Regions from separate parts of the Colwellia sp. BRX8-4 genome, predicted to be linked through region 2. Evidence: predicted binding sites of a transcription regulator. Region 2 holds the regulator's gene; each other region holds the start of a gene.
What was found. The regulator FNR, encoded in region 2, switches genes on or off when oxygen is low (the NO sensors DNR and NnrR bind a similar motif). The targets are predictions, from matches to a motif close to TTGATCTAGATCAA.

Region 1 (10,904 bases), on a different contig from region 2:
ATCGTTTTGTGGTGCGGTAGTTGGAGTATTTTCTGGATCAGCTAGTTTAGCAAAATTAGCTGAAATTCTATCAATAACTACTGCACTACCGTTGTAACCACCTTGACCAGGGACATTGCGAATATTATCTATCCAACCGCCTTGGTGATCATTGTAAGTAGCAACACGAACAGCAAGTGAATCTGTTAAAGACATATTGAAATAAGCTTCAACAGAATTACTTAAGTCCCCACCTTTTGTGGTACTTGTGCTGGTATCAAAACCGGCAGAAAAACCATCATGGTTTGGTTTTTTGGTAATCAAGCGAACTGTGCCCGATTGCGAGCTAGCACCAAAGAGTGTGCCTTGTGGCCCAGGTAAAACTTCTATACGTTCAACATCAGTCGCGTAAACATCTAAGTTACGTCCTTGCATGGAAACGGGTTGTTCGTCTAAGTAAAAAGCAACTGACGGTTGCAATGCCTGTACTGACGAGACAGATATGTTTGTTTGTGCGGTAGCTGCACCACGGATATATATTTCATTTTGTCCAGGGCCAGTGCCCTGAAAAACAACATTAGGTAAAAATTCTACATATTCGTCAAAATTTGACACCCCAAGTTTTTCTAAACTAGCACCCGTTAAGGCGGTAACGGTAACAGGAACATCTTGAATAGACTCTGTGCGTTTAGTTGCAGTAACTTCAATAACTTCTATCGTTGCTTTTTGTTGCTTTGTGACTTCTTCAGCAGAGAGAGCGCTCGATGCAGCTAGTGCTGTAAGCACAGCATAATGCAACTTAGTGAATTTCATATTAAGTATCCCTTGGTGTTTAATTATGTTTTGAGTTGATATTATTAGAGTTCTAACTATATTTATTCGCGTATAGCTTAACAAAAAATAGGACTTATAGATAATTTTTACAAATCTTTATATATTAGTTGGTGTATTTGTGTTTCTAATAGAGCATTTGTTCCTCTTTAAATTTTCTTGTGTTGTATACAGAATTGTTTACAGCATGGCTTAAGTCGATATAATATCAATACTAATTAAAATCAGGGGAAGAATTTGCCTACAACCGTTAAGAGTCAATTAAACAAGAAGGTATTTGGCAGTGCCTCCGCTATTATTATTGCCTTGTTAGTTTATACCGCTGCACTACCTCAACAGGCGCAAAGTTTATTCACACTTATTCAAACGAGTATTATTGAAAATGGTAGTTGGTTCTATGTACTGACTGTCGCATTCATCTTCTTTTTTGTTATCTTTTTAGGCGTTTCTCGTTATGGCGATATTCGCTTAGGTCCAGATCATTCAACACCTGACTACACCTTAGTCTCTTGGCTGTCGATGCTCTTTGCTGCTGGAATGGGCATTGGCTTAATGTTTTTTGGTGTCGCAGAACCCTTAATGCACTATTTGTCACCACCAACAGCAGAAACAGGTACGGTTGAAGCCGTGCAAGAAGCAATGAAAATGACATTTTTTCATTGGGGACTTCATGCCTGGGCTATCTATGCCATTGTTGCCTTAGTATTAGCCTATTTTAGTTATCGTCATAACTTACCATTAACGTTACGCTCTGCGCTATATCCTTTGATTGGAGACAGAATATATAAATGGCCAGGACATTTGGTCGACATTTTTGCTGTGGTGAGTACGGTCTTTGGTGTTGCTACTTCGCTGGGCTTAGGTGCCTCACAAGTTAATGCGGGTTTTGGTTATTTATTCGGTATTGAAGTCTCAGTCACTAATCAAATAATTATTATGTTTGGTATCACGTCACTTGCGGTTATATCAGTTGCCACAGGGCTAGATAAGGGCATTAAAATACTTTCTGAAACCAACATGGTTTTAGCGGTGATCTTATTATTTTTGATTTTTGTGCTCGGTCCAACAGTCTTTTTATTACAAGCCTATTTACAAAATATTGGTGATTATTTAGCGGATATTGTTCATAACACCTTTAATTTATTCGCTTACAAAAAGACTGACTGGATAGGTGGCTGGACAATCTTCTATTGGGGCTGGTGGTTGGCGTGGGCACCTTTTGTTGGTTTGTTTATTGCCAGAATTTCACGTGGCCGTACTATCAGAGAATTCATTATCGGCGTTATGCTAATACCCACGGTCTTCACTTTATTTTGGATGACTATTTTTGGTAATAGTGCGATTGATTTGGTTTATAATCAAGGCATTGTCGAATTAGGAGAGATGGTCAGTAAAGACTCATCCGTTGCCTTGTTTGTCTTTCTTGAAAACTTCCCATTATCTTCGGTGTTGTCATTCTTTAGTGTCTTAATGATTGTGATATTTTTTGTCACCTCCTGTGATTCAGGCGCTATGGTCGTTGATATGCTTTGCTCGCATGGCAAAAATGATACGCCGCTATGGCAACGTGTTTATTGGGCGGTAGGTATTGGTATCGTTGCGGCAATATTATTATTGGCTGGTGGTCTTAATGCCCTCCAAACCATGACTATTGCCAGTGCTCTACCTTTTACTATCGTATTATTACTGGCCATTGCAGGCTTGATTAAATCGTTAAGAGTTGAAGCTTTTAAGCAGGATAGTCAGCTAATTACAGCAATACCTCACTCAGGTAATGAGAATAGTGATAGTTGGCAAATGCGCTTGAAGAATGTTGTCGATTTCCCCAACAAAGCTAATGTCAGTAAGTTTGTTACGCAGACAGTCGTTCCAGCATTTGATTCCGTCGCTAAAGAGCTACAAGCTAATCAAATCAATGTTGAAATCTCACACGACGATGGGCTGACGTTAATTGTTGACCATGGTGAAGCACAAGAGTTTGTTTATCGGGTGTTAGCTCGTAAGTACTCTCAACCTGACTATGTTATTGAAGCCAATGAAGCGGAAGATGAGCAAAGTTATTATCGTGCTGAAGTTCACTTGGGCGAAGGTGGTCAAGACTATGACATTATGGGCTGGTCGAAAACGGCAGTGATCAATAATATTATTGATCAATACCACAAGCATTTGCATTTCTTACATTTGTTACGCTAATAGACAACAGCTCGGGTTAAACCGAGCTGTATTTACTTATTAGATGCGTCAGCTTTACTACTACTGCTGGCGCTCATCGCATCAAGCTCTAATAACGGAGCCGCATCTATTTCATTTGCATCCATCATTCCAGCCAATCGTTCCATAGATGAAAGCAACTGTGATTGCTCCCATTGCGCTAAATTCGAAAATTTATCAATAAAATGCTCTTGCAATGCTTGGGGGGCATTGAGTAAAAGTGCTTTACCATCCTCGGTTAAATATAAGCTCACTCTACGTTTATCTTGGGTACTACGTATTCTTGAAACTAAGCCTTTATTCTCTAGCCTGTCCAAAATATTGGTCACGGTAGCAGCACTTAAATTAACATTTTTGGCTACTTGGCTTGAATTTATACCAGAAACTTTATCTATTTCTAGCATAATTAATAATTGTGGACTGGTTAAACCCGAAGTTTTATTAAGGTGTTTTGAATGTAAATCGATTGCCCTGATGACTTTCCTTAAGGCAATTAATAATTGTTGATGTTTTTCCATTACAGTGTGCTTCTTACTTTAATTACTATTAGTTTAATCAAAAAAAACAGCAACACCTAGACAAATTACCTAAATAGGCGTTATTAGATGGTTTTAAAGAGAAATTTAGAAAAACCCTATAACTAAAGGGACTTGAACCCACGGTAAGCGAAAATGGCATCACTGATGGTTTTATTTAATATGTTATAGGTGTGCTTATACAGAAATGGGATGTCTAAAGGGACTTGAATCCACGGTAAACGAAAATGGAATCACTGATGGATGTGTGTTTTCTTTGAGATAAACTTATAAAGAATGGGGTGGCTAAAGGGACTTGAATCCACGGTAAGCGAAAATGGAATCACTGATGGATGTGTGTTTTCTTTGAGATAAACTTATACAGAAATGGGGTGGCTAAAGGGACTTGAACCCTCGACAACCGGAATCACAATCCGGGGCTCTACCAACTGAGCTATAGCCACCACTGATATTACTTGAAGCGCCCAGTGATAAGGCGCGGAGAGTATATTGTATTTTTAAGCAGATTGACAAGAAAAATTTTTGCTTTTAAGCGTTTTATGGGCAACATTCTGCTTAACTGTACTTTTTGCTGATTATTAACTTAATTTTAGATGCTGTTTTACTAATGTCTCCTCATACTGTATTTTTACCTTAGGTATTAAAATTACTATCCAGCGGATAATTTGGCGGTATAAATGTCACTAGACAAAATTTCTGAACAATTAAATAAGCTAACACCAGGTAACACTAAAAAATTACCGCCGATAGAATCATGGAACCCACCGTATTGTGGCGAAATTGATCTACAGGTCAAAGGTAATGGTGACTGGTTTTATGGCGGCACAATATTTAAACGGTTATCGTTAGTTAAACTTTTTGCTTCTGTTTTATTAAGAGAAGTCGCTGGTGATCGCGACGAGTACTTTTTAGTGACACCCGCTGAAAAAGTTAAGATTATCGTTGAAGACGCCCCTTTTGTATTAACGCAATGGGCTTGGCAAGATGATAACAAATCAATAATGACGGTTAGTACCAATGTAGATGACGAGTTCGTGCTTGATGAAACTCATCCGTTAACGATGAATGCTAACGGCGAATTATATGTATTAGTGCGTCGTAATTTATTGGCAAAAGTTCACCGTAATGTTTATTACCAATGGGCCGATTTAGCACAAGAAGAGGTTACAGAAAAAGGCGTTGAATTAATTTTTTCAAGTGCTGACCACAAGTTTAGTTTAGGAAAAATTGATTAAATTTCTCACCTTTATAGTTATTTATTATTTATAAAGGTGAGAGTTCCGCTTAAATTACCCGCGAGAAGCGCTGTTGGTTAACGTGTTGTTTCATATAAGCATCAAAACTCATGCAAATATTACGAATCAACAAACGCGCTTTCTGATCTACTTTAATAAAATCAGCCGTATTTTCAACCAAACCATCACTGATAAAAGTTTTCAGTAGCGGTAAATCTTCAGCAAAATATTCTGCAAAATCGATATCGTACTTTTTACTGATCTGATGTTTATCAATATATAAATTACACATTAATTCACGAATAACTTCGCCACGGATCACGTCATCTGTTGATAAGCTAACCCCTTTCACTTGTGCATTTTTTCTAGTATCTATCGCTTTATAATAGGCTTGCAATTCTTTAATATTTTGACTGAAAGAAGTACCGATATTACTAATAGAAGAAACACCTAATCCTAACAAGTCACAACCACCCTTTGTAGTATATCCTTGGAAATTACGGTGCAGGGAACCCTCTTTTTGTGCAATAGAAAGTTCGTCATTAGGTTTAGCAAAGTGATCCATACCAATGAAATCGTAGCCAAATCCACAAAGCTTTTCGATGGCAAGTTTCATTAAGGCAAATTTTTCTTGCACGCTGGGTAACCATTCGTCACGTAATTTACGTTGGGCAGCAAATCGGTTTGGAATATGTGCATAGCTAAACAATGAAATACGGTCGACATCCATCTCATGAGCTTTGTTAAGCGTTTTTGTAAAGGTTTCTATAGTTTGGTGAGGCAAACCATAGATCAAGTCGATATTAATTGATTTGAAGCCCACTGCCTTTGCATGGGCAATAAAGTCGCTAATAAATTCGGTTGATTGCACACGATTAATTGTTTCTTGTACTTTTTTGTCAATGTCTTGTACGCCAATACTTAGACGATTAAAACCTAAATCAAAGAGGTGTTCGGCAAGGTTCATTTCAATTTCACGCGGATCAATTTCTATACTCATTTCTACATGTTCAGCAAAAGTGAATTTTTCTTTTAATAAAGAGACTAATTTTGTGATTTGGATATGGGTTAAAAAGCTGGGTGTGCCGCCACCCCAATGGAGTTGTTTAACGGTGTATTCAGTAAAAAATTCAGCTCGTGAACTAATTTCTTCCGCTAAAAACTCTAAGTAGGTATCGGCCTTGTCACGGTGGCGGGTAATAACTTTATTACAACCACAGTAGTAGCAAAGGCTATGGCAAAAGGGAATATGTACATACAAGGACAATTCACGGTTGGGTGAATCTTTCACTGCTTGGATGAAATCTTGTTCAGAAAATTCATCATGAAATTCTAATGCCGTTGGATAAGAGGTATATCTAGGTCCACTGGTATTATATTTAGACAGTAATTTAGGGTCAAAAAATTGATTTGCTTGCATGGTTGGTTACCGAGTTAGCCATTACTTATATACGCGTTATCAATCAAAATATAGATTGAATGGTAACGGGTATATGCTAAGCAACAGTTTAACAATGCAAACATTAACAATATTGATCGAGCGCAACAAAGCGTTATTAACTTAGTAAAAAGTTAACTTGGTAAAAAATTAACTTGCTAGCGCACTCATACGTTCTTGGGCATATTGATGCAAAGAGATAACGTCAATATTTATCTGTGCGGATAAATCGCTCTCTGCTTTCATACGTTCAAAATCAAGTTTCATACGCTCATTTTTGGCAAGTTTCTTTCTTGCATCAAGAATAGGCATATGTTTAATTTTATCATAAAGTTCAAAGACTGCAGGAAACTCTGCTGATAAACCACTGCTCAACTTTAAAGAATCGAGCAATACACTCAATCGCCAACAACCCTCAGCGATATCACATTGCTCTTCTTTCATTGCGTGGGCAATAATCACGACACTACTAAGGATCTTACTATCGTGCTTTGCTAAGGCAATTTTTTTATCTTGCTCTGCCTGTTTTATTTTAGCTGTTTGCGCTTTTAGCTGGTTTAATAATTTCACCGCATAAAAAGCAAGCGCAGCAATAATAATTACTCCGCCAACTACTATATAAATCCAAGGAGTTGAAAACATGATAAAGCCTTATTCGAATTTTGACAGGTCACTGTTGTCAAATTTATCCCAAAGATCATCACCAGATTTTGCTTTGCTTGTCGTTTCAGGTGATTCGTCGTCGTCATCTTCATCTTCTATGCCGAGTATCTCACGTAGCTGTTGATGACGTTCCATTTTTTCATTGAAATAATCAACATCTTCGTTACTTAGCGAAATATCTTCATCTTGCTGGGCAAGGATACTTTGCAAGCGGCTATCTTCTTCAATAGCGAAGAGTTCTTGTTGCAATGAGGTATCAGCTTCAACAACACGAATAGCAGCAATTGGAGAGTTATCTGCTTTTACTTTGTTTTTGGCTTTAAAAGGTTGCACCGCCGCTGTTACCGGTCCGCCAAGATCTATTGGTTTTTTACTACCAATGCGCGGATCTTTCTTTTCTGTAGGTAAGTGAGATTCTTTACCTGCATCAAAAGCTTCTTTTTGTCGGTTGCCGGCTTGCTTTCCTGTTTTCTTCTTTGGTTTTCTATCAACAGGAACTAGGGCTTTTTTCTTATCATCTTTTACTGCGCCGATAGGACCATTGCCTTGTTTTCTAGATTTTTTGGTACGAGACATAAAATAATTTCGTTTTTAAATTCAATGGTTCTATTTTACGTTATATTGTAGGAAACAGCGATAGTGTTTTTCATGATTAATTTTCAGACATAAAAAAACGATGAACAAGTCATCGTTTTCATCAAACTTTAAGTGGTTATCCTAACCTATTAGCAATTCCGTTTATAAGCTTTAACGTATTATTATTTTTTATGTTGCGTTAAATACTCGGTTCATTTTTTATCGGTCATCCTGACACTTTATTGGGTTGTCCTTATCGGTCTATTGACCTAAATATTAACAATCATCCTGATATTAACTTAATCATCCGTATTCTTTAAAAGTAACCTCTCATAAGAGAAGGTTAAGGCTTTCCGTGCAATTCAATCCATTTTGTTATTTGGCTACAAAGTAGCTGGACAATACTTTACCTTAGTTTATAAATGTCGCAAGTTATAAATATACATTTATTTACAATTCATTGAGTGTAAAAGGTTAACTTATTGTTTTTAAAGTCTATTGATTTATTTAAAAGTTAATGAATGGTAAAAACATGTTTTCTCTATGGTTAATGTCTTACATAAATAATCACAAATAGAGTACATTGTTACGCTCGCTTTATATACGAAATCCTTCGTTTTATGTACTAATGTCCTATTTCGTTCAGTTAATGAGAGAAATTTGTTGTGATTTTTAGGTTATACCATGTGCGCAATAAACTAAGCTAAATAGAAATAATAGCTTAGTTTTATTTATTGGATATTGTTTGACCATTAACGAGGGGCAAAATAGTTTTATTCGTGTAACCAGGCCGCGTGTTTTGGTGCAACTTTAGTAACAGCCCACTCTTCAATCATTAAAGGAGCAACCCTTTTTAATTCTTTCATTTGTTCAACTGTACCGGTATTCGCTGCTAATTCTAAGCGGTGACCACTCGGGTCAAAGAAATAAATTGATTTAAATACACCATGATGAACTGGGCCTAATACATCAACACCTTTACTTTGTAACTCTTCTTTTGCGGCGACAAGTGCATCAACATCTTCAACTTCTAATGCGATGTGCTGTACCCATGTTGGTGTGTTTTCATCTCGGCCCATGGTTGGAGAATTAGGAATTTCAAAAAAGGCTAAAACATTACCCATGCCCGCATCTAGAAATATGTGCATATAAGGGTCTGGTGCCTTAGTCGACGGTACCTCATTTTCAGCAATGGCTACCGTTAGCTCCATGTTCAAATGTTCTTTGTACCAATCAACAGTAACTTTTGCATCAGTACAACGATAAGCGACGTGGTGAATTCGTTTCATTTTGATCATTTTAAACCCTTAATATTCTAGTTTTGAAAGCAATAAGGTTATTTTTGCACAAAGTAACTTTTGTTACTAGTTTGTGGTTTTTTAATTACACTAGCGTTTTACTTTTTTGTGGCAAAAAATTTACAGTTAATTTTTACAGCGCCATTTTTTGCTAAGCGTTCTGTCTACTTCTGTAATAGCGATGGCCGCCAGTGGTGAATCAATAAAAACAATGTGACCGGTCATTAACTGATCATCACGAAAATAGTGGCAGGTTAGCTCAGTATTTTCTGGTAAATGATCAGCCAGTTGCTGCAACGATTTTTCAGTCACTTTGATATTATTTACGGCAAGTAAAATATCGTTAACTGCCAAGCCGGCTCCAGCTGCAGGAGAGTTTTCAATAACCTGAGTAATCTTCACGCCTGAAGGTAGCGCGCTATATTGTGCACCGATATAAGGAGAATAAGCGTTATTGTCAGTAGTCTCTAAGCTATTAAATTTTTTGAACTTTTGAGCAGTAAAGGCAATACCTACTTGTTTAAGTAACGGGGCTAATTCAATACGTTGAGCATTGTTAAGTAAGGCTTGAAAAGTTACTGTAATATCGTCATTACAGAGAATATTGGCAATGTTTATAAAGTCTTCCTCACAGGTACCAATATTTGTTCTACCAAAATGTATCCATAATTCACGCATTAATGTGTCTAAGCTGTAGACACCTGCTGACTTTTCTCTAATCGTTAAATCTAGCCAGAGTGCAATTAAAGCGCCTTTAGTATAATAACTAACAATATTATTTACGCCATCTGGTCCTTGTTGATAAAACTTGGTCCAAGTATCAAAGCTGGAGTCGCTGACACTTTGTTTTAGTTCGCCTTTACCCCGGTATACTCGGGTAGCTGTCTTAGATAATTGCAGTAAATAGTCTTCAAAACTGATCAATCCACTGCGAAACAATGAAAAATCATCATAATAAGACGTGATGCCTTCATAGGCCCACAATTGTCTCGTGTGAACTTCGTGCTGTAAGTTGTAGGGAATAAATTCTTTCGGTTTAATGCGGCATACATTCCAAGCGTGAAAGTATTCATGTGAACATAAGCTGAGAAAAGTTTGATAATTTTCAGACGTTTCATCAGGTCTATTAGAGTTGGGTAAATCAAAGCGACTGGCTTGTAAAATTGTCGAGTTTTTATGTTCAAGCCCACCAAAACCGCTGCCTAACAAATGGGTAATGAACCAGTACTCTTTAAAAGGGACCTCACCAAATAAGTTAATATGATGCTGGCAAAGCTTAGCTATATCTCGTTTTAGGCGCTCCCGATCACCAAAATGTTGGCTAGTAAAGACTAAGTGATGGGTGACACCTTCGACAACAAATTCAAAAGCATCGAAGTGACCAATGGCAACAGGACAATCGATAAGTTCTTGATAGTCTTTAGCAATATAATCACCTAATTGATATTTATCAGTGCCTTTAGCGCGTCTTAAGCCCGTGGCAACTCGCCAACTCTTTAACTGTGGCGACGATTTAGTCGTTAATTCTTGTGGTAATGCAATAGTTAACTGACAGCGTTCATCTGGCAATTCTTGCACTTGTAAAAAAGTTGAACTGCCATTAAAAAAGCCACGTTCACTGTCTAAGTAAGCGGTGCGTACCGACAAATCAAAAGCGAATACTTGATAACATATTGAAGTGTTGACACTTGTTGCGGTAAATTGCCAAGTTTGTTTGTCGGTTTTATTCAGCGCAATTGCCGCAGTATTTTGAGCTGCTTTTTGATCGCTGTTATAAGCGCTAATTTCCGTAATGTTTTTTGCGAAGTCACGGATCATATAGCTACCCGGTAACCAAGCGGGTAGCGATAAATGGTAAGTCTTATCCACTTGTGTGGCAAAAGAAAGCGTAACCAAAAATAAATGACTGTTTAGATTTTGAGGCGTTATTTGGTAGTGGATCATCGGAAAAGACAACTAATTAAGACAAAAGGTTATGGGTTAATGTAGCAGAAATAGTGAATGAAAACAGTAAAGCACCCAGCGTATTGGGTGCTTTACTCGTTACGTTTACCTTATAAATTAACCGCTAAAGTAAAATAACTGTTTTGCCCTGATTCAAACAGACACGCTGCTCGGCATGCATTCTAACCGCATG
Region 2 (10,904 bases):
GAAATAATGATGATGGATTATGGCACCCTCAGAGGGTTAATAGCTTTATTAATATTGGCACTATTTATTATTATTGTGGTTTGGTCTTATTCTAAAAAGCGTAAAAGCGCTTTTGATGAAGCTGCAAACTCTATCTTCGAAGAAGATAAAGAAAAGACTGAGCTTAATGACGTGAATGGCAAACAGGAGACTAATAAAAATGTCTAGCTTCTGGAATATATGGGTTTGGGTTTTAACCCTAGGAACTTTAGTCGGTTGTTTTTTACTACTTCGCTATTGTTTAAAGAACTTTGCAGGTGTTCCTGAAGGTGAGTCAATGGGACACACCTTCGATGGCATCGAAGAATTGAATAATCCACTGCCGCAATGGTGGAGTACATTCTTCTTATTAACTATCATTTGGGCTTTTGGTTATTTAGCACTCTATGGTTTAGGTAATTGGACTGGATTTATTGGTTGGAAAAGTTCTAACCAAGGAATTTTGAATCTTGCTGAATCTAAAGCGCAGATAATCGCCGCAAAAGAAAATGGTTATTTAGTACAGTATGACCGTGAAATTGAAGCCGCCGATTTAAAATATGGTCCAATTTTTGATGCCTATGCTGCACGCACCATTGAAGACTTAGCCACTGATGAAGAAGCGTTAAAAGTAGGTCAACGCCTATATTTACAAAATTGTTCTCAGTGTCATGGTTCAAATGCAAGTGGTACTACCGGTTTCCCTAACCTAACCGATAAAGACTGGTTATACGGCGGAGACCCACAATCGATTAAGCATACACTTCTATATGGTCGTAATGCTAACGGTATGATCGCTTGGGGCTCAGCATTAGGTGATCAAGGCGTTAAAGATGTTGCCGCCTATGTACTGAGTTTAAGTGGTCGTGAAGTTGACGTTGCCAGTGCTGCTGCCGGTAAAGAAAAGTTCGCTCTGTGCGCAAGTTGCCATGGTGCTGACGGTAAAGGTAGTTTAGCTATGGGTATTCCTTTAGGAGCGCCGAACTTAACTGACAACATCTGGTTGTATGGCGGCTCTCCACGTGCCGTTGAGTCATCTATTAAAAATGGTCGAGCTGGTGTAATGCCCGCATGGAAAGATATTTTAGGTGAACAAAAAATACATCTTGTTAGTGCATATGTGTATAGTTTATCGCAAAAATAACTGCGTTTAATTAGTCTCAATATATCAGCCTTGCGGTATTATTACCGCAAGGTTTTTTTATATCTTCCAAGCCAAGAATAGTGAGTAAATTGTTGGTTTTTTAATAGTTCCCAATAGAAAAAAGTCGTATAATACGCGCACTTTCACCGACTGAATTTTTAATATGAAAACATCTTGGTATAAAGAGCCTTGGGCTTGGTTCGTTTTTATTCTCCCCGCTACCGCGGTTGTTGCTGGTATTTCGACTTACTTTATTGCTAACCATAATCCCGATCCATTAGTCGTTGGTGATTACTATAAAAAAGGTAAAGCAATTAACCTAGAAGTCTCTAAAGTAAAGCTTGCCCAAAAATTAGGGATGCGCTTTGCATTAAAACTGCAAGATAACGAATTAATTATCAAACCTACCGGTATTGATAAAGTATTCCCGGTGTTAAATCTTAATTTTTATCACCCGACTCTTGCTGATAGAGATTTCTATTTAGCACTCACGCCTGACGGTAATGGCTATTTTAGGCATGTCTTTGATGAACCAGTAAAGGGAAAATGGCGCTTAACCATAACGCCTTTTGAGAATCACTGGAAAATTCAAAATACTATTTTCTTACCTCAAAGTGAATTTATCGATATTATTCCTAATGTTAGAGAAGCTAACTAAGCGCCAATAGTCTCTATTAGCTTAGGTGTTGATTAACCTCACCTAAGCAACACCTCTATAAAAACCAATTATTTGCTTGGCCTCAACATATGAAAACACTTTGTTATCACTGCAGTGAAATTGTTCCTAATGGGTTAGATTTATCAATAAAAATTGAGAATACCATGCAGCCGATGTGCTGTATTGGATGTCAAAGTGTTGCTCAAGCGATTATTGATAACGGTTTAGGTGAATATTATCGTTTTAGAACAGCTCCCGCACTAAAAGGTGAGCCTCTAGTTCCTGAGCAGTTACAACGTAATAAGTTACTTGATGATGACAGCCTACAAAGTGAATTTACTTATAAAAATGATGAATATAACGAAGCAATTTTAACGATTGACGGTATAAGCTGCGCGGCATGTGCGTGGCTTATCGAAATGCAACTTATCAAGATAAACGGCTTAATTAAAATTAATGTAAATGCCACGACACAACGTGCAACTGTTCGATGGAATAATAGTGAAGTACAACTTAGTGAGCTGATTAATCATATCAGAAATATTGGTTACCAAGCCCTCCCTTTTAAAGCTAGTACCGCCGAAAAACTTAACAAAACTCAAAGTAATAATTATATTAAACGCCTAGGTATCTCTGGTATTTTAATGATGCAAGTCATGATGATCGCTTTTGGCTTATACTTTGGCGCCTTTTCTGGCATGGATGAGTACAACTTAATCTATTTACGCTATGCGAGCTTATTTTTGACCTTACCTATTGTCACCTATGGCGCATTACCCTTCTACAAGGGAGCTATTAATGCTTTAAAAGTGAAGCGTTTATCTATGGATGTTCCTGTTGCTATAGCGATTTCACTGGCATTTTCGGCCAGTGCTTGGGCAACAATCACTCAGCAAGGTGAAGTCTATTTTGAATCAGTATCGATGTTCACTTTTTTACTACTTATTGGTAAATTTTTAGAATTTAGAGCAAGAAGTCGCGCCGCGGAAGTCTCGGCTAACTTGCTTAAGTTAATGCCGATGATAGCGACAAAACTCATTGATGATAAAGGAACAGAAAAAGAAGTCATACTACCAGCAAAAAAACTTCGTCCTCTCGATATTGTACTCATAAAACCAGGCGAAGTGGTTCCCGCTGATGGCACAATAATTACAGGCAGCAGCCAACTGAACGAAGCGATGTTGTCGGGTGAGCAGTTACCCTTAAATAAATCAATAGGCGATACTGTCTTTGCAGGCACTATAAATGGTGACGGTAATATCAACGTTGAAGTTAAACAAGCCAGTGAACATTCTTTTTTAAGCCAACTGATCAGATTAAGTGAATCATCTCAGGCGCATAAACCCAAATTAGCAAAATTATCAGATAAAATCGCTCAATACTTTGTTGCGGTTATTTTACTAACCGCTATAGGTACTGCATTTTATTGGCAACAGCATTTACCTGAAGAAGCTTTTTGGATCACCTTATCGGTACTCGTTGCTACCTGCCCTTGCGCATTGTCACTGGCAACCCCCACAGCGTTAACCTGTGCGACCACACGCTTAAACCGTGAAGGTATCATGATCAAATCTGCACATGTTATGGAAACATTACCAAAATTAACCACTATTGCTTTTGATAAAACAGGTACCTTAACTTCTGGTGATTTTTCTATTAATGAAATAAAGCGCTTTAATAATAAAAAGCTTAACTATAGCAAGCAGCAGGTTTTAGCTATAGCAGCAGCGCTCGAGTCTTATTCTGAGCACCCTTTAGCCAAACCGTTTAAAGCATTTCGTGATTACTCCTACCATACTCAAGCCGTTGAAATTAAATCTGGTGCTGGTATTCAAGGGAAAGTGAACGGTCAATACTTTCAAATCGGTAAACCTAATTGGTTGCTTAGCGAATCAAGTATGTTGGCAGAATTTGCGACGGCTTCTTGCCTATTAGTAGCAGACAACCAATTAGTCGCTGCTTTTTACTTAAGTGATGAAATTCGCAATGATGCCCAAACGCTGTTAGATGACTTAAAGAAAAGTAATATTTATACCATCATGCTATCGGGTGATAACCCTGCTGGCTGTAAAAAAGTTCAGGCATTGCTACATTTAGACGAGATACATAGTACTTTGACTGCGGCTAATAAGATGGCGATAATAAAAAATCAGCCTAAAAACTCAACCGTTGCTATGGTCGGCGATGGTGTCAATGATACGCCAGTATTCGGCGCAGCCCATGTCTCGATTGCTATGGGGAGTGGCACCGATATAGCTAAAAGTGGTGCCGATGTTATCTTACTCAATAATCGTTTAAAGTCGATAACAACATTAAGACAGGTCGCCAATAAAACTCGTCGCATTATTTGGCAAAATTATTTTTGGGCATTCGGTTATAATGCTATCGTATTGCCCCTTGCCGTCTCAGGCTACATTACTCCCTATATGGCGGTTATAGGTATGTCTGCAAGTTCGATATTGGTTATCACTAACTCGTTACGTTTATTAAAAAAGTAAACGCAAACTTATAATAGAGCATAAAGACCATGAGCATTATTTATATTTTGATCCCCATAGCGATAATCCTAACCTCTATCGCCATTTATTTATTTTTTTGGGCAGTAAAAACTGAACAATTTGATGATTTAGAGAAACAAGGTATGAGTATCTTGTTTGATGAAGATGAAAACACTACCACCAAAAAGTCCACTGAAACCCATAGCGAAAATACAGCTAAAAATGATACGGGTAGTAAATAACAGCCATGTTGAGTATAGATTATTTATCGGCATTCATCATCGGCTTGTTAGGTTCGGGACATTGTATCGGTATGTGCGGTGGTATAACAACGATGTTAACATCTGCTATATCACCGCAACAAAAAGGCAGCGATAAATTTAAGCTGGTCGGTGCATATAATGTTGGCCGAATTTTTTCTTATAGCTTAATTGGGGCAATCGTTGGATTTAGTAGTTCTATTGCAATAAAGAATATTGGCGTTCCATTAGGTTTTTTAAGGTTATTTGCAGCGGTATTTTTAATTTTATTAGGCTTGTATTTAGGCCAATGGTTAATGTGGCTATCAAAAGTTGAAAAAATGGGTAAGTTCCTTTGGCGCTATCTATCCCCGTTAAGTAAAAGGTTTATTCCCATTAATAATGCTAAACAAGCGCTAGCATTAGGAGCAGTCTGGGGATGGTTACCTTGTGGTTTAGTCTACTCAACATTAACTTGGTCCTTAGCCAGTGGAAGTGCCCTCAGTGGCGCCCTAATTATGACCAGTTTTGGTTTAGGTACTTTACCAGCCTTGTTAAGTCTTTCACTTGGCTCTTTTGGTATAAAGTCGTTGGTAACAAACACGAAATTCAAGAAAATAATGGCGCTAATGATAATTTCATACGGAATATACAGTTTAATGTTTGCATATAAGCAATTGTTTTAATATGATCGATAAATTAGGGATAACTCATTTAGGTTAATATGTATAAAAAGCCATGTTCTACATCTCAACATATTCATTGTCAAAACTGTAGTATCAGCGAGCTGTGTTTACCTTTCTCTTTAAATGATAAAGAACTCGATACACTAGACAGCATTATTGACCGTAAACGCCCTATTCATAAAGGCGAACAAATTTTCCAAGATGGCGACAAAATGCAAGCTTTATACGCTATTCGCTCTGGAACATTCAAAACATTTACGGTTAATGAACAAGGTGAAGAACAAATTACCGGTTTTCATTTAGCGGGTGATTTATTAGGTTTTGATGCTATTGCTGAGTCAGAGCATCCTAGTTTTGCAAAAGCCTTAGAAACATCTATGGTCTGTGAGATACCTTACAATACTTTAGATTCATTATCGAATACGATGCCTAAGTTGAAAAAACAAATTCTTCGCATGATGAGTTCCGAAATCCGCTCAGATCAAGAAATGTTAACGCTACTTAACCGCAAAAATGCTGAACAACGCTTAGCAACTTTTATTTCAACCTTAGCCAGTCGCTATCATGCACGGGGTATGTCACTAACAGATTTTCGCCTAACGATGACGCGAAGTGACATTGGTAATTATATTGGTTTAACGGTTGAAACCATCAGTAGATTATTAAATCGTTTTCAAAAAAATGAATTAATCACAGTTGATGGAAAACTCATCACAATACTTAATATGGATAAACTTAACGAGTGTGCTTCACTGTAGTTTATCGCTTTTTTAAATAATTATAGATAAATGCTTAACATTAAAGATGTTAAGCATTTTTTTTATTGAAATATTATGATTTAAAGCAAATAATATCTATTAATTATGGTCTATTATTAATATTATTTAATAACTAGGGAGTAAATATTATGGATAAGTATAAAAAAATATTAGCCGTTATTGATCCAACCACTGAAAATCAAAAAGCGTTGAAACGTGCGATTGAATTAGCACGACATAGTGGCGGACAGATCACTGCATTTTTAACCATTTATGATTTATCTTATGAAATGACCACCATGCTTTCTGGCGATGAGCGAGAAGCAATGCGTCAATCGGTTATTAATGATCGTAAACTATGGTTAGAAGAAAAGATTTCAGAAACTGATCACCAAGACATAACCATAGATACCTGTATTATTTGGCATAATCGCCCATTTGAAAAGATCATAAAAAAAGTACTGGCTGAAAACTTCGATATTGTCATCAAAGGCACCCATCAACATGACAAGCTAAAGTCGGTTATTTTTACGCCAACAGATTGGCATATCTTAAGGAAATGTCCCTGCCCAGTATTACTGGTTAAAGACCATAGCTGGCCAAGCAATGGTAATTTACTTACCGCACTCAATATCGGTAGCGATGATGATGAGCACAAAGCGCTTAATAATAAGTTAACCCAAGAATCAATAGTGTTTTCTTCACTGATTAAAGCCAATGTCCATTTAGTGAATTCTTATCCAGGTACGCCAGTAAATATTGCCATTGAAATTCCAGAGTTTAACGCCTCTGAATATAACGACACTATGTTTAATCATCACAAAAGTGCGATGAAAGACCATGCTAATAGCTTTAATATTCCGCTTAAAAATACCCATGTTAAAGAAGGTTTACCTGAAGATGTTATTCAAAGCATTTCTAAGCACGTTGATGCTGAATTAGTTGTGTTAGGTACTATTGGTCGAACGGGGATTTCAGCGGCACTTATTGGTAATACTGCAGAGCATGTCATTGACCGCCTTAACTGTGATGTCTTAGCGATAAAACCTGATGGTTACCTCTCGCCATTAGCTTAATATTGAAATATGTAAATATCCATTAAAAAGCCGAGGATTTCCTTGGCTTTTTGCTATACTACGCGCGGTAAAATTCATACTTTTTATTTCAAATATCTCTAGGAAACACTATGAGCGCTCAATCAGCGACACCAATAACATCTTTAACACCCAGCCAAAAAATACAGCTGAGTAAACTTGAGAAGCGCTTAAGACGACATGTTGGCCAAGCTATCGCGCAATATAATATGATAGAAGATGGCGATAAAATAATGGTGTGCTTATCGGGTGGCAAGGACAGTTACGCCCTTCTGGCTATTTTAATGTTGTTAAAAGAATCAGCGCCCATTCATTTTGATATTGTAGCCGTTAATCTTGATCAAAAACAACCCGGTTTTCCTGAGCATATCCTTCCCGAATACTTAGAAGCTTTAGGTGTTGAATATAAAATTGCGCAAGAAGATACCTACTCTATTGTTAAAGATAAAATACCTGAGGGGAAGACCACCTGCAGTTTATGCTCTCGTTTACGCAGAGCTATTTTATACAAGGTCGCGGCAGAAATAGGCGCAACTAAAATTGCACTAGGCCATCATCGTGATGACATGGTTGAAACACTGATGCTAAATATGTTTTATGGCGGTAAATTAAAATCAATGCCAGCAAAATTGGTCTCTGATAATGGTGAGCATGTCGTCATTAGACCGTTAGCTTTTTGTAAAGAAGCAGAACTCATCCAATATGCACAACTAAAAGCGTTCCCAATTATTCCTTGTAATTTATGTGGCTCTCAACCTAATTTACAACGTCAAAACATTAAGAAAATGTTACAGGACTGGAATGTTAATCATCCAGGACGAATTGAATCTATGTTTACTGCCATTCGCAATGTGGTTCCATCACATTTGTGTGACAGTGAACTTTTTGATTTTAAAGGGATTAACGCTGATTCAGGCATTATCAATGGTGGCGATATCGCTTTTGATGATGAACCTATTATTGCCGCTCAATTAACAAACAACGTCAATATTGAAGACAATTCAAAAGCCAAACTTTCATTAAGTAACAGTTTGAATATTATAGAAATAAAGTAGAATCTACCTTAATTAATACCAAGTATCTAAGCGCGATAACAACACCAGTTAAAAGAATGAATGTTATCGCTCGCCATCATTAACTGACGCGTAATACAATAAGCCGAGCCTAAATAACCTTAGGTTTTGGCTTCGACAATATTTTATCAAAATACACTTTATTATGGCGGATCATTTCTGTTATTTCTAAGACATAATCAGTGCCTCTAATAGAATAACGCAGTAATCCTGTTGCTAAGATTTGTGGCGATAGTGGTTGTTCTTGAGCGCGTAACTGCCCTCTAATTGAACGAAAAACACCATAAGCATGATTTGTATTAATATTGTGTAAATAACGCTGTACCGCATGCTCTAAACTATTAAATGCCGCTACTTCATGTTTAGCACCGTCATCTCTTCCTCTTGGCACCATGCCACAACCCTTTTTATAGCACCACATACCAAAAAAGTTTAAACCAACTCGAGCAAAACGAGAAGTGCCCCAAGCTGATTCATTGGCTGCCTGCACTAATACTAGTTCAACAGGCACAATATCAATACGCAACAATAATTCATTAAGTTGCTGTAGCGGCGAGTGTTTTTGATTAACTTTATATTTCTTAATTAATCGCTCAAGCAAAGCTTGTTGATCTGCTAAAAGATTTTCCTCGAGGAAAAGTGTTTCTATCATCAAGGAGACTTCTGCCCTTAACATAAGAATATTGCTATTCTCTTGCGCTATTGCTGGATAAATATAACGGAAAAACTGACGTTTTTTCGTTTTAACATCGCTTATAGAAGCAAAGTTTGGGATCTTAACGTTATGAAGCGGTTGCTCAACCACTTTTACTTTCGCCTTGACCACAGGAACGATAACAACGTTTGTTACTTCCGGCGTGGGAAGTTCAAAAGTTGGCGCTAAAAAAGTGAAGGGCGCAATAAGCGCAAGAAAAAATACACTTATTAACACAGTTCTCATCAAATATTGAATGATCATAGTAGCCTTTTTGTTAACAATAAGGTTTTGCACAGAGCTTTACGCTGAAAATGTATCACTCGTTTGCTGAGCGGGTACATCCGTCGCTTGTAACTGCATGCCAAAAATCTCTCGATATAAAATGCCTTTAACATTATAAAATAGCGGCGCTATAAATGTTAATGCGACTAAGAAAAGCATAACACCAATCACTGAAAATTGTGTTTTAGCAAGAATGGCTAAGGGGATTAAAGATAAAAATAAAGTTAAAAAGAGTAAGCTATAAATAGCGAGTAACTTAAACCACTGAAAACGTGTAACTTGTAAACTCAAGGTGATAGCTTTTATCGGTGATAATTTTTTATCTACTACAAGCGGCAGTACTAATGACAAGGCGACCGCTAAATAAATACCTGGAAAAACAAATAAACTCATACCTAAAGTTATTAATACTGACGTTAACAGCGCACAAACAGCAACCCAACTGCCTCGTTTTAAGAAAGCAAAAATTAATTTACTATTGGTTTTTAAACCAACGGCATGAAAAACGCCCATCATCTCGACACCAACTAAAAAAGGATAGATAACCATAGTGACAACAATATTTAATAATGTTGTTGATTGTGGGTCTTTAATCACTTGTTCAATACCACCCATGGTATTACTGATCAAAAATGAAACAACAATCCCCAAAATAAGCGTAAAAAGTAATCCTAAATTAATAGCGATTCGCGAGCGAAGTGTTAATTGCCACGCCTCTTTTAATACCGAAGAAACGTCAATAGTATATTCACCCTGCAAAGACTTTTCTATGCTACCACCAATTTGTACTACTTTTTTTTCATCCACGAAAATGACTACCTTTGTGTAAATTTTTCAACATTATAGCAAGTTGATTTGATATTGGAAAATAGCATAAATTTTCACCTGAATTATCGGTGTAATTTAGCAATACGTTTTAATATATTTTGAAAGTAATGAGCACCTTTCTCTTGGGCTAAGGCAATATTATTATCAGGTATTTTCTGTGGATTTTTATACACAGATAATACCTTTTCCATACTCGCTTCTCGAATTAAATGAAGCGTGGGTAATGGCGAACGGTTAGTATAATTAGAGGCTGCGTTAAATGGCTCACCTTCAAAATAATAATCAGGATGAAAACTGGCGAGCTGAAAGACACCTTCATAACCTAAGGTGAACAACAATTCATTAGCCTCATCGAGTAAATCAAGGTAGCTTTCAAAACCTTTAAAGCCTTCATTAAAAATCAATAAAGTCGTTTCTATGCTGGGGTCAGCGACGAGTCTTTCAAATTCTATGGCTAATTCTGCTAAAGCCGATTCAACCTTTTTTGCTGGGCAAAGTTGATAATGTATCGTGTTATTAACAAACTCTTTTTTTGCAAAAGGGCAAAAATTCAAACCAATAATTATTTCTTCTAGCCACTGCTTAGTTTGTGAAATTTCAACGGCATACATTTGTTTATCAGGCATTTTGTTGCAGTTGCCACATCGTTGCGTAATGACCCTTTTTAGTGAGTAGCGTTTGATGATCGCCCTGCTCGATTATTTCCCCTTTGTGCAGGACAATAATATTATCGGCATCAATAATAGTTGATAATCGATGAGCTATCACTAAGCTAGTGTGATCTTTAGCCACCTCTTTGATTGCTTTTAAAATAGCTTGCTCTGAGTGACTATCAAGTGACGACGTTGCTTCATCAAAGACCAAAATAGCAGGATTTTTCAAAATGGTTCGGGCGATGGCAACCCGTTGCTTTTCGCCACCAGAAAGCT
Region 3 (10,904 bases), on a different contig from region 2:
GGCATGATAGGTGATCCAACCGGTAAAAATGTTACGCGTAAAGCGTTAACAAGAGAAGACGTGCTGGCAAATGCTGAAACTTATAAAGAACAAGTTTTTAAAATTCTAGACCCAGCTAAAACAACGGTTGCTTTTAACTCTACCTGGATGGATAAGCTAGGCGCTGCTGGTATGTTAAAACTGGCATCTCGTCAGACGGTTGCCCGTATGATGGAACGTGATGATTTCAAAAAACGTTACACCAGCGGTCAATCTATTGCCATTCATGAGTTTATGTATCCTCTCGTTCAGGGCTGGGATTCTGTAGCCTTAGAGGCTGATGTTGAACTAGGTGGCACTGATCAGAAATTTAATTTGTTAATGGGGCGCGAATTACAAAAATCAGAGGGGCAACGACCGCAAACGGTCTTAATGATGCCTCTTTTAGAGGGGTTAGACGGTGTACAGAAAATGTCTAAGTCGCTTAATAACTATATTGGTATAACGGATAGCCCAACAGAAATGTTTGGTAAAATAATGTCTATTTCTGATGTATTGATGTGGCGCTATTATGAACTGTTGAGTTTTAAGCCAATGGAAGAAATTGCTGGCTATAAAACAAAAATTGCTGAAGGAATGAACCCTCGCGATGTAAAAATCGATTTAGCCAAAGAGTTAATTGCTCGTTTTCATTATGATGAAGCGGCTGAGGCGGCACATCAAGAATTTATTAATCGTTTTCAAAAAGGCGCAATGCCTGATGAAATTGAGGATAAATTAGTTCAGATAGCCGATGACAGTGGTGACATCGCTATTGCTAACCTACTAAAAGAAGCGGGCTTAGTAGCGAGTACTTCAGATGCCATGCGAATGATTAAGCAAGGGGCGGCTAAAATTGAAGGTGAAAAAATTACCGACAGCAAGTTACGTATTGCTTCGGGGACTACGGCTATTTACCAAGTTGGCAAACGTAAATTTGCTAAAGTAACAGTAAAATAACCTCACATATTTATAACCTATGTATAAGCCAGTATTTATTACTGGCTTTTTTATCAGTGCATTAAAGAGTCAGGTGTTTTACGCTAAAATCATAATGACTTTTATTTATTATCTCAGTAATAAAATCCAGCATAATTGCTTAATAATTATTCGTCAATTTTTTTTACACTAACGCTAAATCTAGTCGTAAGTACAGAATGCTTTATCTCCAATTTGTTGTTAAAGAACAGTATTTTAATCTTGGAATAATTTGTGCTTAATTTAAGTGTCGAGTTAAGGTTGTTAACCGATAAATCCCACTCATTAAAGTTGTCGAGTTGTTATTTTGTTGAACCAAATATTAAATACAGTATTGAGCCGCACTATGGAAAATAAACCCGAGAGAAATAATTTAATCGAACGGCGACAATATTTTGATGACAGTGAGTTTGAATCTGATAATAATTGGAAAAAATTAACGTTAGCTCAACGTTTTGCTGCACTAAGTTTAACTAAATATGGCTATGAACTCCGCTTTACCCGGTTTACATCGAGTGGCAGTACTGCTGTTCTTGTCTTAAAAAATGGTACACCAGCAACTATAAGCGAAGATGGCGACATTAATACTACACCAGATATCAATATACGATAGTGATACTAGTTGTCGACTTTATCTGCTGCCAGTAGAGTTCTGCTTCTAAACTGACTTTTATTCTGCATTGCTAGTATTGCTAGTATTGCGAGTAATGACACCATTGCTGCCATAACCACCATCGTCATTATTATCCGCTGCCAGTAGAGCTCTGCCCCTAAACTAAGCTCGATTATCGATTACCTAAATTGAAACACCACCGTTATCACTCTACAGCCACTGCAGATATTCTACGACGCTAGTTGTTACCTTTCCTGATACTAATGTTTCTTTAACCCTATATTTTGGAGGGTTATTTTTCTTTTGTTTATTGATCTACATCAGATCACTGTTTAACCGTGAGCGTAATATATGCGACATATTGTCGCAGTAGTACCTTTAGGTTTACTGAATTAAAATTAAATAAAAGAATGTTAAGTCATGGCTAAGAATAGAGTAAAGACATCTAAAATTAACAGTTTGCTATTAATGCTTTCGATATTTTTATCTGTAGTAATGCCTGCACAAGCTTTGTTTGTTAGCCCGCCTAAAGACCCTATTCCACTTATCCATGAAATATTCCCAGAAGCAACATCAATATCAGATAAGCAAGGTGAACCGTTAATTTGGACCATATATAAAGACAAAGACATTATTGGCTATGCTTTTGAAACAAACGACTTAGCTAAAATGCCAGCTTATTCTGGTGAGCCAGTCAATATGTTAGTCGCCATTAGCCCAGCAGGTGTTTATTTGGGAGCTAAAGTTCTAGAGCATCATGAACCTATTATTCTTGCTGGCATCCCTGAAAGTAAACTGTATGAATTTGCTGATCAATATAATGGTTTAAACGTCAGTGACAGATTAAAGGTCGGTGGGAATAACAAGGAAGGCGTTATTCATATCGATGGGCTTTCTGGTGCAACTGTTACTGTCATGGTGATGAATGTAGCAATTACTAAAGCGGCAACAAAAGTCGCTCGTTCTTTAGGTATTATTAAAGCTAGCCAAGACATTATTCAACCTATGTCCAGAATATACCCAGATGTCTATCAAAAGCTTGATTGGCAAGGACTCCTTGGTGACGGCTCCATTCGAAAATTAGCCTTAAATAGAAAAATAGTTGATGAAGCGTTTGCGGGGACTAGAGTTGAGCATGTTGATGAAGCAAGTGCAGAGCAGAAACAACAGCTGTTTGCTGAAATTTACTTTGCTCAGGCTGATATCCCAACGGTGGGTCGTAACTTATTAGGCGATAGTGAATATCAATGGTTAATGGCAAGCCTTAAAGAGGGTGAACATGCCATTATTATGCTGGGAAATGGCTATTCTTATAAAGGGTCGGGTTATGTGCGTGGCGGTATTTTTGATCGTATTCAAATACTACAAAATAACGAAGCCTTTGCCTTTCGTGATTTAGATCATAACCGTGTTACTGATCTTTATATTGCTGGCGCACCTAGGTTTAAAGAAATGTCATTATTTATTGTCCGTGCCGAGCACCAGTTTAACCCCGGTGTTGATTGGCAGGTGGAGTTACTTGTTCGCCGCCAATTAGGCGCAGTCGATAGCTTATTTACCTCTTTCAAAGGCGATTATCACACATTAGATAAGTATGTTGACCGTCCAGCTCTTATTTATCCTGAGCCAGAGTTAACCTTGATTCAAGAAGTTTGGCAAGAGAAAGAAGCTGAAGTCATTATCTTGATTATTTTACTTGCTATCGTTGTCATGAGTTTGTTTTTTCAAGATATATTGGTACGCCACCCAACTTTTATGCACAACTTCCGTCATTTGTTTTTGATTATTACTGTCGTCTTTATTGGTTGGTCATGGGGTGGCCAGTTGTCTGTGGTCAATGTATTTACTTTCTTACAAGCCTTAATGTCTGATTTTTCGTGGGATTTATTCTTACTCGACCCGATTATATTTATTTTATGGGGAGCGGCAGCCGTTACCATGATTTTATGGGGCCGGGCGGTTTATTGTGGCTGGTTGTGCCCATTTGGCGCTTTACAAGAGTTGATGAATATCTTTGCTCGCTACATAAAAATACCACAATTTGAATTACCTTGGGCCGTGCATGAAAGATTATGGGCCATTAAATATCTGATTCTATTAGCACTTTTTGGTTTGTCGATGGAATCATTATCACTGGCTGAACATTTCGCTGAAGTTGAACCTTTTAAAACAACGTTCTTATTAAAGTTTGATCGAGAATGGCCATTTGTTTTATATGCATCAGTACTCTTGATTATCAATATCTTTAATCGCAAATTCTTTTGTCGTTATTTGTGCCCATTAGGCGCGGCATTATCAACCAGTAATAGTATTCGTTTATTTAGCTGGTTACGTCGTCGCCCTGAATGTGGTCAGCCTTGTAAAACCTGTGCTAAAGAGTGTGAAATTCAAGCGATAGACCCTAATGGCGTGATCAATATGCGCGAGTGTCACTATTGTCTCGACTGCCAAGTCACTTACTTTAACGATGAGAAATGTCCACCATTGAAAAAATTAGCACGCAAAAAAGCAAAGTATAAAGAAACAGAAATAGAAGCAGTAAATGTCGGTTAGCAAGTAAATAAAAGTATACAAGCAAGTGTTGGAATCAATATTAAAAAAATTAACCATAATGGAGAAAAGTAATGAGTAATGACGATAAAAGCTCTAATAACGTAGAGTTAGAGAACGAAGGTAGACGTAAGTTTTTTGGTAAAACAGCGATATTAGGTGCTGGTGTTGTTGCTGCTCCAATGACGGCAGCTATGTTTTCATCAATGGCACAAGCTCGTGCTAAAGATGCCGGCAGTGATCCGTTTGTTCATCCTGGTGATTTAGATGAGTATTATGGTTTTTGGTCAGGTGGTCAATCTGGTGAAGTACGTATTATGGGTATTCCATCAATGCGTGAGTTAATGCGTATTCCTGTCTTTAACATTGATAGTGCGACTGGTTGGGGCTTAACAAACGAGTCTAAACGTATTAAAGGCGATAGTGCCAATATTATGGTTGGCGATACGCATCACCCTCATATGAGTATGACTGACGGTCGTTATAACGGTAAATATGTTTTCATTAACGATAAATCAAATACACGTGTAGCACGCATTCGATGTGATGTGATGAAAACGGATAAAATGCTTACCGTTCCTAATACACAAGCAATTCACGGTTTACGTGTACAAAAAGTACCCTATACAAAATACATAGTATGTAATGGCGAGTTTGAGGTGCCAATTGTCAATGATGGTAAAGCCTCTTTAGAAGATGTAAGTACTTATCGTTCAATATATAACGTGATTGATGCGGAAACGATGGAAATGGCATTCCAAGTCATCGTTGATGGTAACTTAGATAACACCGACGCTGATTATGATGGAAAATATTTTGCATCTACATGTTACAACTCAGAAATGGGGATGAGCTTGGGTGAAATGATCACATCTGAACGCGATCATGTTGTTGTATTTAGTCTAGCGCGTTGTGAAGCTGCAGTTAAGGCAGGTAAATTCAAAACTTATAATGGCAACAATGTACCTGTTTTAGATGGTCGTAAAGGCTCTCAATTAACGCGTTATATTCCGGTTCCTAAATCACCACATGGTTTGAACACGTCACCTAATGGTGAGTATTTCATCGCTAACGGTAAATTATCACCGACCGTTTCAATCATCTCAATTAAAAAATTAGATGCATTATTCGCTGATGAAATTAAACCACGTGATACGATTATTGCGGAACCAGAATTAGGTTTAGGCCCACTTCATACCGCATTTGATAACAAAGGTAATGCGTACACAACATTATTTCTTGATAGCCAAATTGCTAAGTGGAATGTTCAAGATGCTATTGATGCCCACAATGGTAAGAAAGTGAACTATATTCGTCAAAAACTAGATGTTCATTATCAACCCGGTCACAACCATACAACAATGGGAGAAACACGTGATGCTGATGGTAAATGGTTAGTCTCTTTATGTAAGTTTTCTAAAGACAGATTTTTACCTGTTGGTCCTTTACGTCCAGAAAACGATCAATTAATTGACATTTCAGGTGACGAAATGAAAATTGTTCACGATGGACCTGCATTTGCTGAACCACATGATTGTATGATGGTACACCGCACTAAAATGAAACCATTAAAATTGTGGCCTCGTACGGATCCAATGTTTGCAGAAACAATTGCTATAGCAAAACGTGATGGCGTAGATGTGTACTCTGAAAACAAAATTATTCGTGATGGTAAAAAAGTACGCGTTTACATGACCTCAATCGCGCCAACTTACGGTATGACTGAATTTAAAGTGAAGTTAGGTGATGAAGTGACTGTTATCGTCACTAACCTCGACCAAGTAGAAGATGTAACCCACGGTTTTTGTATGACTGATCACGGCGCTCAAATGGAAATTGGTCCACAAGCAACGGCTTCTATTACTTTTATGGCAAATAAACCCGGTGTTTATTGGTATTACTGTAATTGGTTCTGTCATGCATTACACATGGAAATGCGCGGTCGTATGTTGGTTGAAGCTTAGTACTAAGTTAAGTACATTTTAGTTTTAATAGACTTTACGTTTAACGAAGTTAATCCAGATCAAGGGCATATCATTAAAAGGTGATATGCTTTTTTTACTTACAAATATTATTGATTTTTGGTGGTTGTCTCTTGGTAAAATGCAAATCAGTGTTTATATTTATTAGTGTGTTTTGTCTTTTTATTAAGCCGCTTTGCGCTGAAAATATTAAGCTGACGCCACAAGATAATTTACAACAACAGCTTGATAAAGCCGTTGATGGTGATGTTGTTATTCTTACTCCCGGTCGTTATTTAGGCAACTTCATTATTGAACATTCGATTACACTTTCAGCCCAGCGTGATGACTTAGGCAAAGTGATTATTGATGCGCAAGGTGATGGTCATGCTTTGCTACTGAAAAACTCTAACATCACCATAAAAAATCTCACCATAGTTAATTGGGGAAGTAACCTTACTGAGCAACATTCTGCTATTTATTCTGAAAAAAAATCCAGCCATATAGTGATTAAAAACAACAAGCTTAAAGGTGATGGCTTTGGTATTTGGTTACAAAAAAGCGAACACATAAAAGTCCTTAATAATACTGTTGAAGGTAATTTGAGCTTACGCTCAGCCGATAGAGGTAACGGTATTCAGCTTTCTATCGTGAAACATGCTGAAGTCCGAGGCAATGAAATATTTAACACCCGTGATGGGCTTTATATTATTTCTAGTCAAGAGAATATTTTAGAAAATAATACTCTGCACGACTTACGATATGGCATTCATTATATGTATTCATACGACAATTCGGTAATTAATAATTTTGCTTATAACACGCGAGCTGGCTATGCGCTAATGAGCTCTAGGCGATTAATTATCAGCGGGAATACAACGATAGACAGTGAAGATTATGGCTTTTTATTTAATTATATAACACAGTCAACTATCAGCAATAATATTGTTAAACGTGTTTGGACAAAGCCTGAAAATAAAGTATTAGGCCGTGATGGTAAAGGGCTCTTTGTTTATAATTCAGGTTATAACACTTTAAAAAACAATCTTGTCGAAGGCGCTGAAATAGGCATTCATTTAACGGCTGGTTCAGAAAATATTAAAATTTACGGTAACAGTTTTATTAATAACCCGACACAAGTTAAGTACGTTTCCAATAAAAAGCAAGAGTGGAGCTTAGCGAGTAAAGGTAATTACTGGAGTAATTACCTCGGCTGGGATATGAATAACGATAACATTGGCGATGTTATGTTTGAACCAAACGATGGTATCGACAAATTAGTTTGGCAATACCCAGAAATGAAAATGCTAATGGACAGCCCCGCGATTATTATTCTGCGATGGGTGCAACGTCAATTTCCAGTACTAAAACCACCCGGTGTGAAAGACAGTTTTCCGTTGATGTCCTCACCACATCACCGAAATACTGATGAAAATCTCTCAAGGGTACAAAAGATTAATGCCGAGGCACTAAAAACTGACACGGCAGATAATCAATCTGCTGTTGTGCAACGTGCAGAGCATTAAGGATATAAATTGATGAACACTACAGACAAAACACCTCTGGTTAAACTAACTAACGTGGGTAAAAAATATCCCAAATTAACAGCACTAGACTCTGTTGATATGCAACTTTCACAGGGAGAAGTCTTAGGGCTTTTTGGTCATAATGGTGCGGGTAAAACCACCATGATGAAGCTTATTCTTGGCGTTATTGCGCCAAGTCATGGCAATGTTAAAGTGATGGGGATGGCACCAGATTCTAAAGAAGCTTGGCACATGCGCGCTAAAATTGGTTATTTACCTGAGAATGTTAGTTTTTATGAGCAATTAACCGGTTTAGAAGTGCTTAGTTATTTTGCTAAACTTAAGGGCTTTGACAAAAAACATGCAATGGCTTTACTCGAGCAAGTTGGGGTTGCTCATGCCATGAAGCGGCAAGTTAAAACGTATTCAAAAGGAATGAGGCAACGTTTAGGGTTAGCACAGGCTTTTATCGGCAATCCAGCTCTGTTGTTGCTTGATGAACCCACTGTTGGCTTAGATCCTATGGCAACCGCTGATTTTTATAAAACGGTTGATGATCTAAAAAGCCAAGGAACCAGTGTTATTTTATGTTCACACGTTTTACCTGGTGTTGAACAACATATTGACCGAGCGATGATATTATCTTCCGGCAAAGTGCTTGCTATGGGCTCTTTAGAAGAGTTACGCCAAGCCGCCGCCTTGCCCGTCACCATCAAAGTTGAAGGTTTAAATGGTTCGCTTCAAGGCGATCCTAAATTGGCTAAATTTTTAGTAGATAAAAATCATGGTGACTTACTGACGGTACCTGAGCAAGATAAATTAGCGACCTTGCGTCAGTTACTGAGTTATCAAGCGATTAAAGATGTCAGAGTTGATTCGGCCAATTTAGAGCAAGTTTATCAATTTTATTTATCACGCCATTTAGCTGACCATGTCGATAATAAAAATACCGTTAAGGAGCCCCGCTAATGAAACAAATATTAGCCGTTGCCAACAAAGAATTTCATGATGGTTTACGTAACCGTTGGCTAGTGTCAATTACTGTTATTTTTGCTATTTTGTCTATTGGTTTGACCTATTTTGGTGCTGCAGCGTCAGGGACAGTAGGCGTAACCTCTTTATCAACAACGATAGCGAGTCTGGCCAGTTTAGCGGTATTTCTTATTCCACTCATTGCATTACTGCTCAGTTACGACAGTTTTGTGGGTGAACAAGAAAGCGGCACCTTGTTATTATTGTTGACTTATCCCTTAAGTAAAAGCCAACTGTTATTAGGTAAGTTTTTAGGACAAGGCGGTATTATTGCACTTGCAACCCTTTTGGGCTTTGGCTCGTCGGCGCTAATCTTATATTATCAACTAAACGACAGTGCCGTTTTTAATGTTTTTGCTACCTTTATTGGGAGTGCTGTTTTATTAGGTTTAAGTTTTACTGCCATCGCTTATTTGATCAGTTTATCGGTAAGTGAAAAATCAAAAGCAGCGGGTTTTGCTTTAATCACTTGGTTTTTCTTTGCGTTAGTTTTTGATTTAGCGTTGCTGGCGTTATTGGTCGGTGTGGAACAAGGTATTAGCCAGCAGGGACTTACCCAATTAATGATGCTAAATCCAGCCGATATATTTAGATTAGTAAATCTTGCCGGCCTTGATAGTGGTGACGTTAATGGCGCTTTAGCGATTGCAATAAAATCGAGTCTGTCACAAGGGCAATTATTTAGCATTTTACTGGCATGGGTCATGGTACCTATCATTATTGCCATTTTTATTTTTAGGAAAAAAACACTCTAATGAATATTTTAAAGCCTAGCTTACCCCTTTTATTGATAACCCTATTGTTGGCAGCACTGCTGTCTGCGTGTTCTAAAAATGACGAGGTCGCCCAATCGTTACATGAAGCCGTGGCGATAGAAACGGCCGATGAATGTCATTTGTGTGGGATGTTAATTTCAAACTTTAGTGGTCCTAAAGGGGAATTATTTAGAAAGGGTCTTACTAAAGCGGAAGGCGATAGTGTGAAAAAGTTTTGCTCGACTCGCGATATGTTTAGCTTTTACTTAGACCCTGAGAATAAGCGAAATGTTACCACCATATTAGTACACGATATGAGTAAATCACCGTGGAAAACACCAAATGACCAATACTTTATTGATGCCCGCAACGCATGGTTTGTTGCTGGCTCAATTAAAACAGGTGCGATGGGTAAAACGCTGGCAAGTTTTAGTAAACAAAAAGATGCGCAAACCTTTGCAGCTGAATTTGGTGGTAAGGTCATTAATTTTACCCAAGTTGATTTATCTGTGTTGATGTAAGCTATTTACACAAAACGCTCTGCTGTTATTTTATTACTTGCGCAAATAGTTGTAATTTTTTTTCAGCAGGGTAGGCTAAAGTTATCCTTTTCATTATCTATGCCTTTTATTCTTGATTAAAAATAGCCAGCCAATATCTTTTCAGCTTATTTTTTTAATAACCTTGCTATGCTTTTCAGCACTAATGCTCTCAGGTTGTACATTATACCAACCGGCCATTTCAAAATATCAAACTAACTTTAATTTTTCAAAGGTAAGCAGCTACGCTTTTTATAAGCGTAACTCTGACTTTGGCCAGTTTCAAAATATTAGTTATACCACGCGTAACAGTATTGAATTAGCCATAGAGCAAGTATTAGATAAGAATGGTTTTATTTATAATACGCTAGATGATGCTGATATTGTGATTACTTATCACCTTGTTAATGAAAACACTAAGGAATTATTAACCTACAATAAAGGGGTGCTTTATTGTTCTCTTTGTTTGCGTGGCGGTGAAGCGCAAGCGGACAAAAAACAGTGGCAAACTAAACCGGGAAGTTTAATTATTGATGTACTTGACCCTGAAAAAAAACGTTCAGTTTGGCGAAGTGTTTACCCTTTGAAAATTAATGCTAAAACCGATAATAGTAGAGAGGCTCAATTGAAAATTTACCGGGCTATTGATGCGATGATAGATAAATATCCTCATTCTCGTGATGCAAGTAAAGCTAACAATGCTTAAATGGTTAACGATAACACTGATAGCCGTAGTGATTTTTATTACTATTTTATTAGGCTTGGGGTATTTATTAAAAGAACATGAAATAGCAACAACGCACTTAAAACATCAGCTTGATCAGGAAAGGGCTGCTCAAAAAAGCAAAGAAAAAAGAAATAAACACAAGCTTAACACGGTTATTGAAACCTCTCTTGTTAACGTTGCTGCCAAGACGAATACATTAACAAGT

Region 1: the regulator FNR is predicted to act here: its motif matches at 6,325-6,338, upstream of hemN (oxygen-independent coproporphyrinogen III oxidase).
Region 3: the regulator FNR is predicted to act here: its motif matches at 6,173-6,186, upstream of H4J56_RS15520 (nitrous oxide reductase family maturation protein NosD).

The regions. Positions count from the first base shown of each region.
Region 1 covers NZ_JACGVS010000011.1:107,606-118,509, forward strand. The annotation lists gene H4J56_RS11130 (TonB-dependent receptor) at 1-792, opposite strand, end outside; gene H4J56_RS11135 (choline BCCT transporter BetT) at 1,048-3,003, shown strand; gene H4J56_RS11140 (MarR family winged helix-turn-helix transcriptional regulator) at 3,036-3,539, opposite strand; tRNA gene H4J56_RS11145 (tRNA-His) at 3,925-4,000, opposite strand; gene H4J56_RS11150 (DUF1285 domain-containing protein) at 4,235-4,792, shown strand; gene hemN (oxygen-independent coproporphyrinogen III oxidase) at 4,842-6,212, opposite strand; gene H4J56_RS11160 (DUF2489 domain-containing protein) at 6,381-6,872, opposite strand; gene yihI (Der GTPase-activating protein YihI) at 6,882-7,469, opposite strand; gene H4J56_RS11170 (VOC family protein) at 8,243-8,767, opposite strand; gene H4J56_RS11175 (M61 family metallopeptidase) at 8,894-10,711, opposite strand; gene purU (formyltetrahydrofolate deformylase) at 10,836-10,904, opposite strand, start outside.
Region 2 covers NZ_JACGVS010000009.1:25,580-36,483, forward strand. The annotation lists gene ccoO (cytochrome-c oxidase, cbb3-type subunit II) at 1-7, shown strand, start outside; gene H4J56_RS09285 (CcoQ/FixQ family Cbb3-type cytochrome c oxidase assembly chaperone) at 13-207, shown strand; gene ccoP (cytochrome-c oxidase, cbb3-type subunit III) at 200-1,162, shown strand; gene H4J56_RS09295 (FixH family protein) at 1,326-1,820, shown strand; gene H4J56_RS09300 (heavy metal translocating P-type ATPase) at 1,910-4,318, shown strand; gene ccoS (cbb3-type cytochrome oxidase assembly protein CcoS) at 4,348-4,560, shown strand; gene H4J56_RS09310 (sulfite exporter TauE/SafE family protein) at 4,566-5,243, shown strand; gene fnr (fumarate/nitrate reduction transcriptional regulator Fnr) at 5,282-6,001, shown strand; gene uspE (universal stress protein UspE) at 6,151-7,077, shown strand; gene ttcA (tRNA 2-thiocytidine(32) synthetase TtcA) at 7,188-8,150, shown strand; gene H4J56_RS09330 (glucosaminidase domain-containing protein) at 8,260-9,108, opposite strand; gene H4J56_RS09335 (hypothetical protein) at 9,166-9,954, opposite strand; gene H4J56_RS09340 (DUF1415 domain-containing protein) at 10,038-10,601, opposite strand; gene H4J56_RS09345 (ABC transporter ATP-binding protein/permease) at 10,594-10,904, opposite strand, start outside.
Region 3 covers NZ_JACGVS010000020.1:35,428-46,331, forward strand. The annotation lists gene tyrS (tyrosine--tRNA ligase) at 1-978, shown strand, start outside; gene H4J56_RS15505 (hypothetical protein) at 1,343-1,609, shown strand; gene nosR (transcriptional regulator NosR) at 2,030-4,162, shown strand; gene nosZ (TAT-dependent nitrous-oxide reductase) at 4,234-6,123, shown strand; gene H4J56_RS15520 (nitrous oxide reductase family maturation protein NosD) at 6,279-7,646, shown strand; gene H4J56_RS15525 (ABC transporter ATP-binding protein) at 7,659-8,615, shown strand; gene H4J56_RS15530 (ABC transporter permease) at 8,615-9,433, shown strand; gene H4J56_RS15535 (nitrous oxide reductase accessory protein NosL) at 9,433-9,954, shown strand; gene H4J56_RS15540 (DUF4136 domain-containing protein) at 10,139-10,678, shown strand; gene H4J56_RS15545 (hypothetical protein) at 10,671-10,904, shown strand, end outside.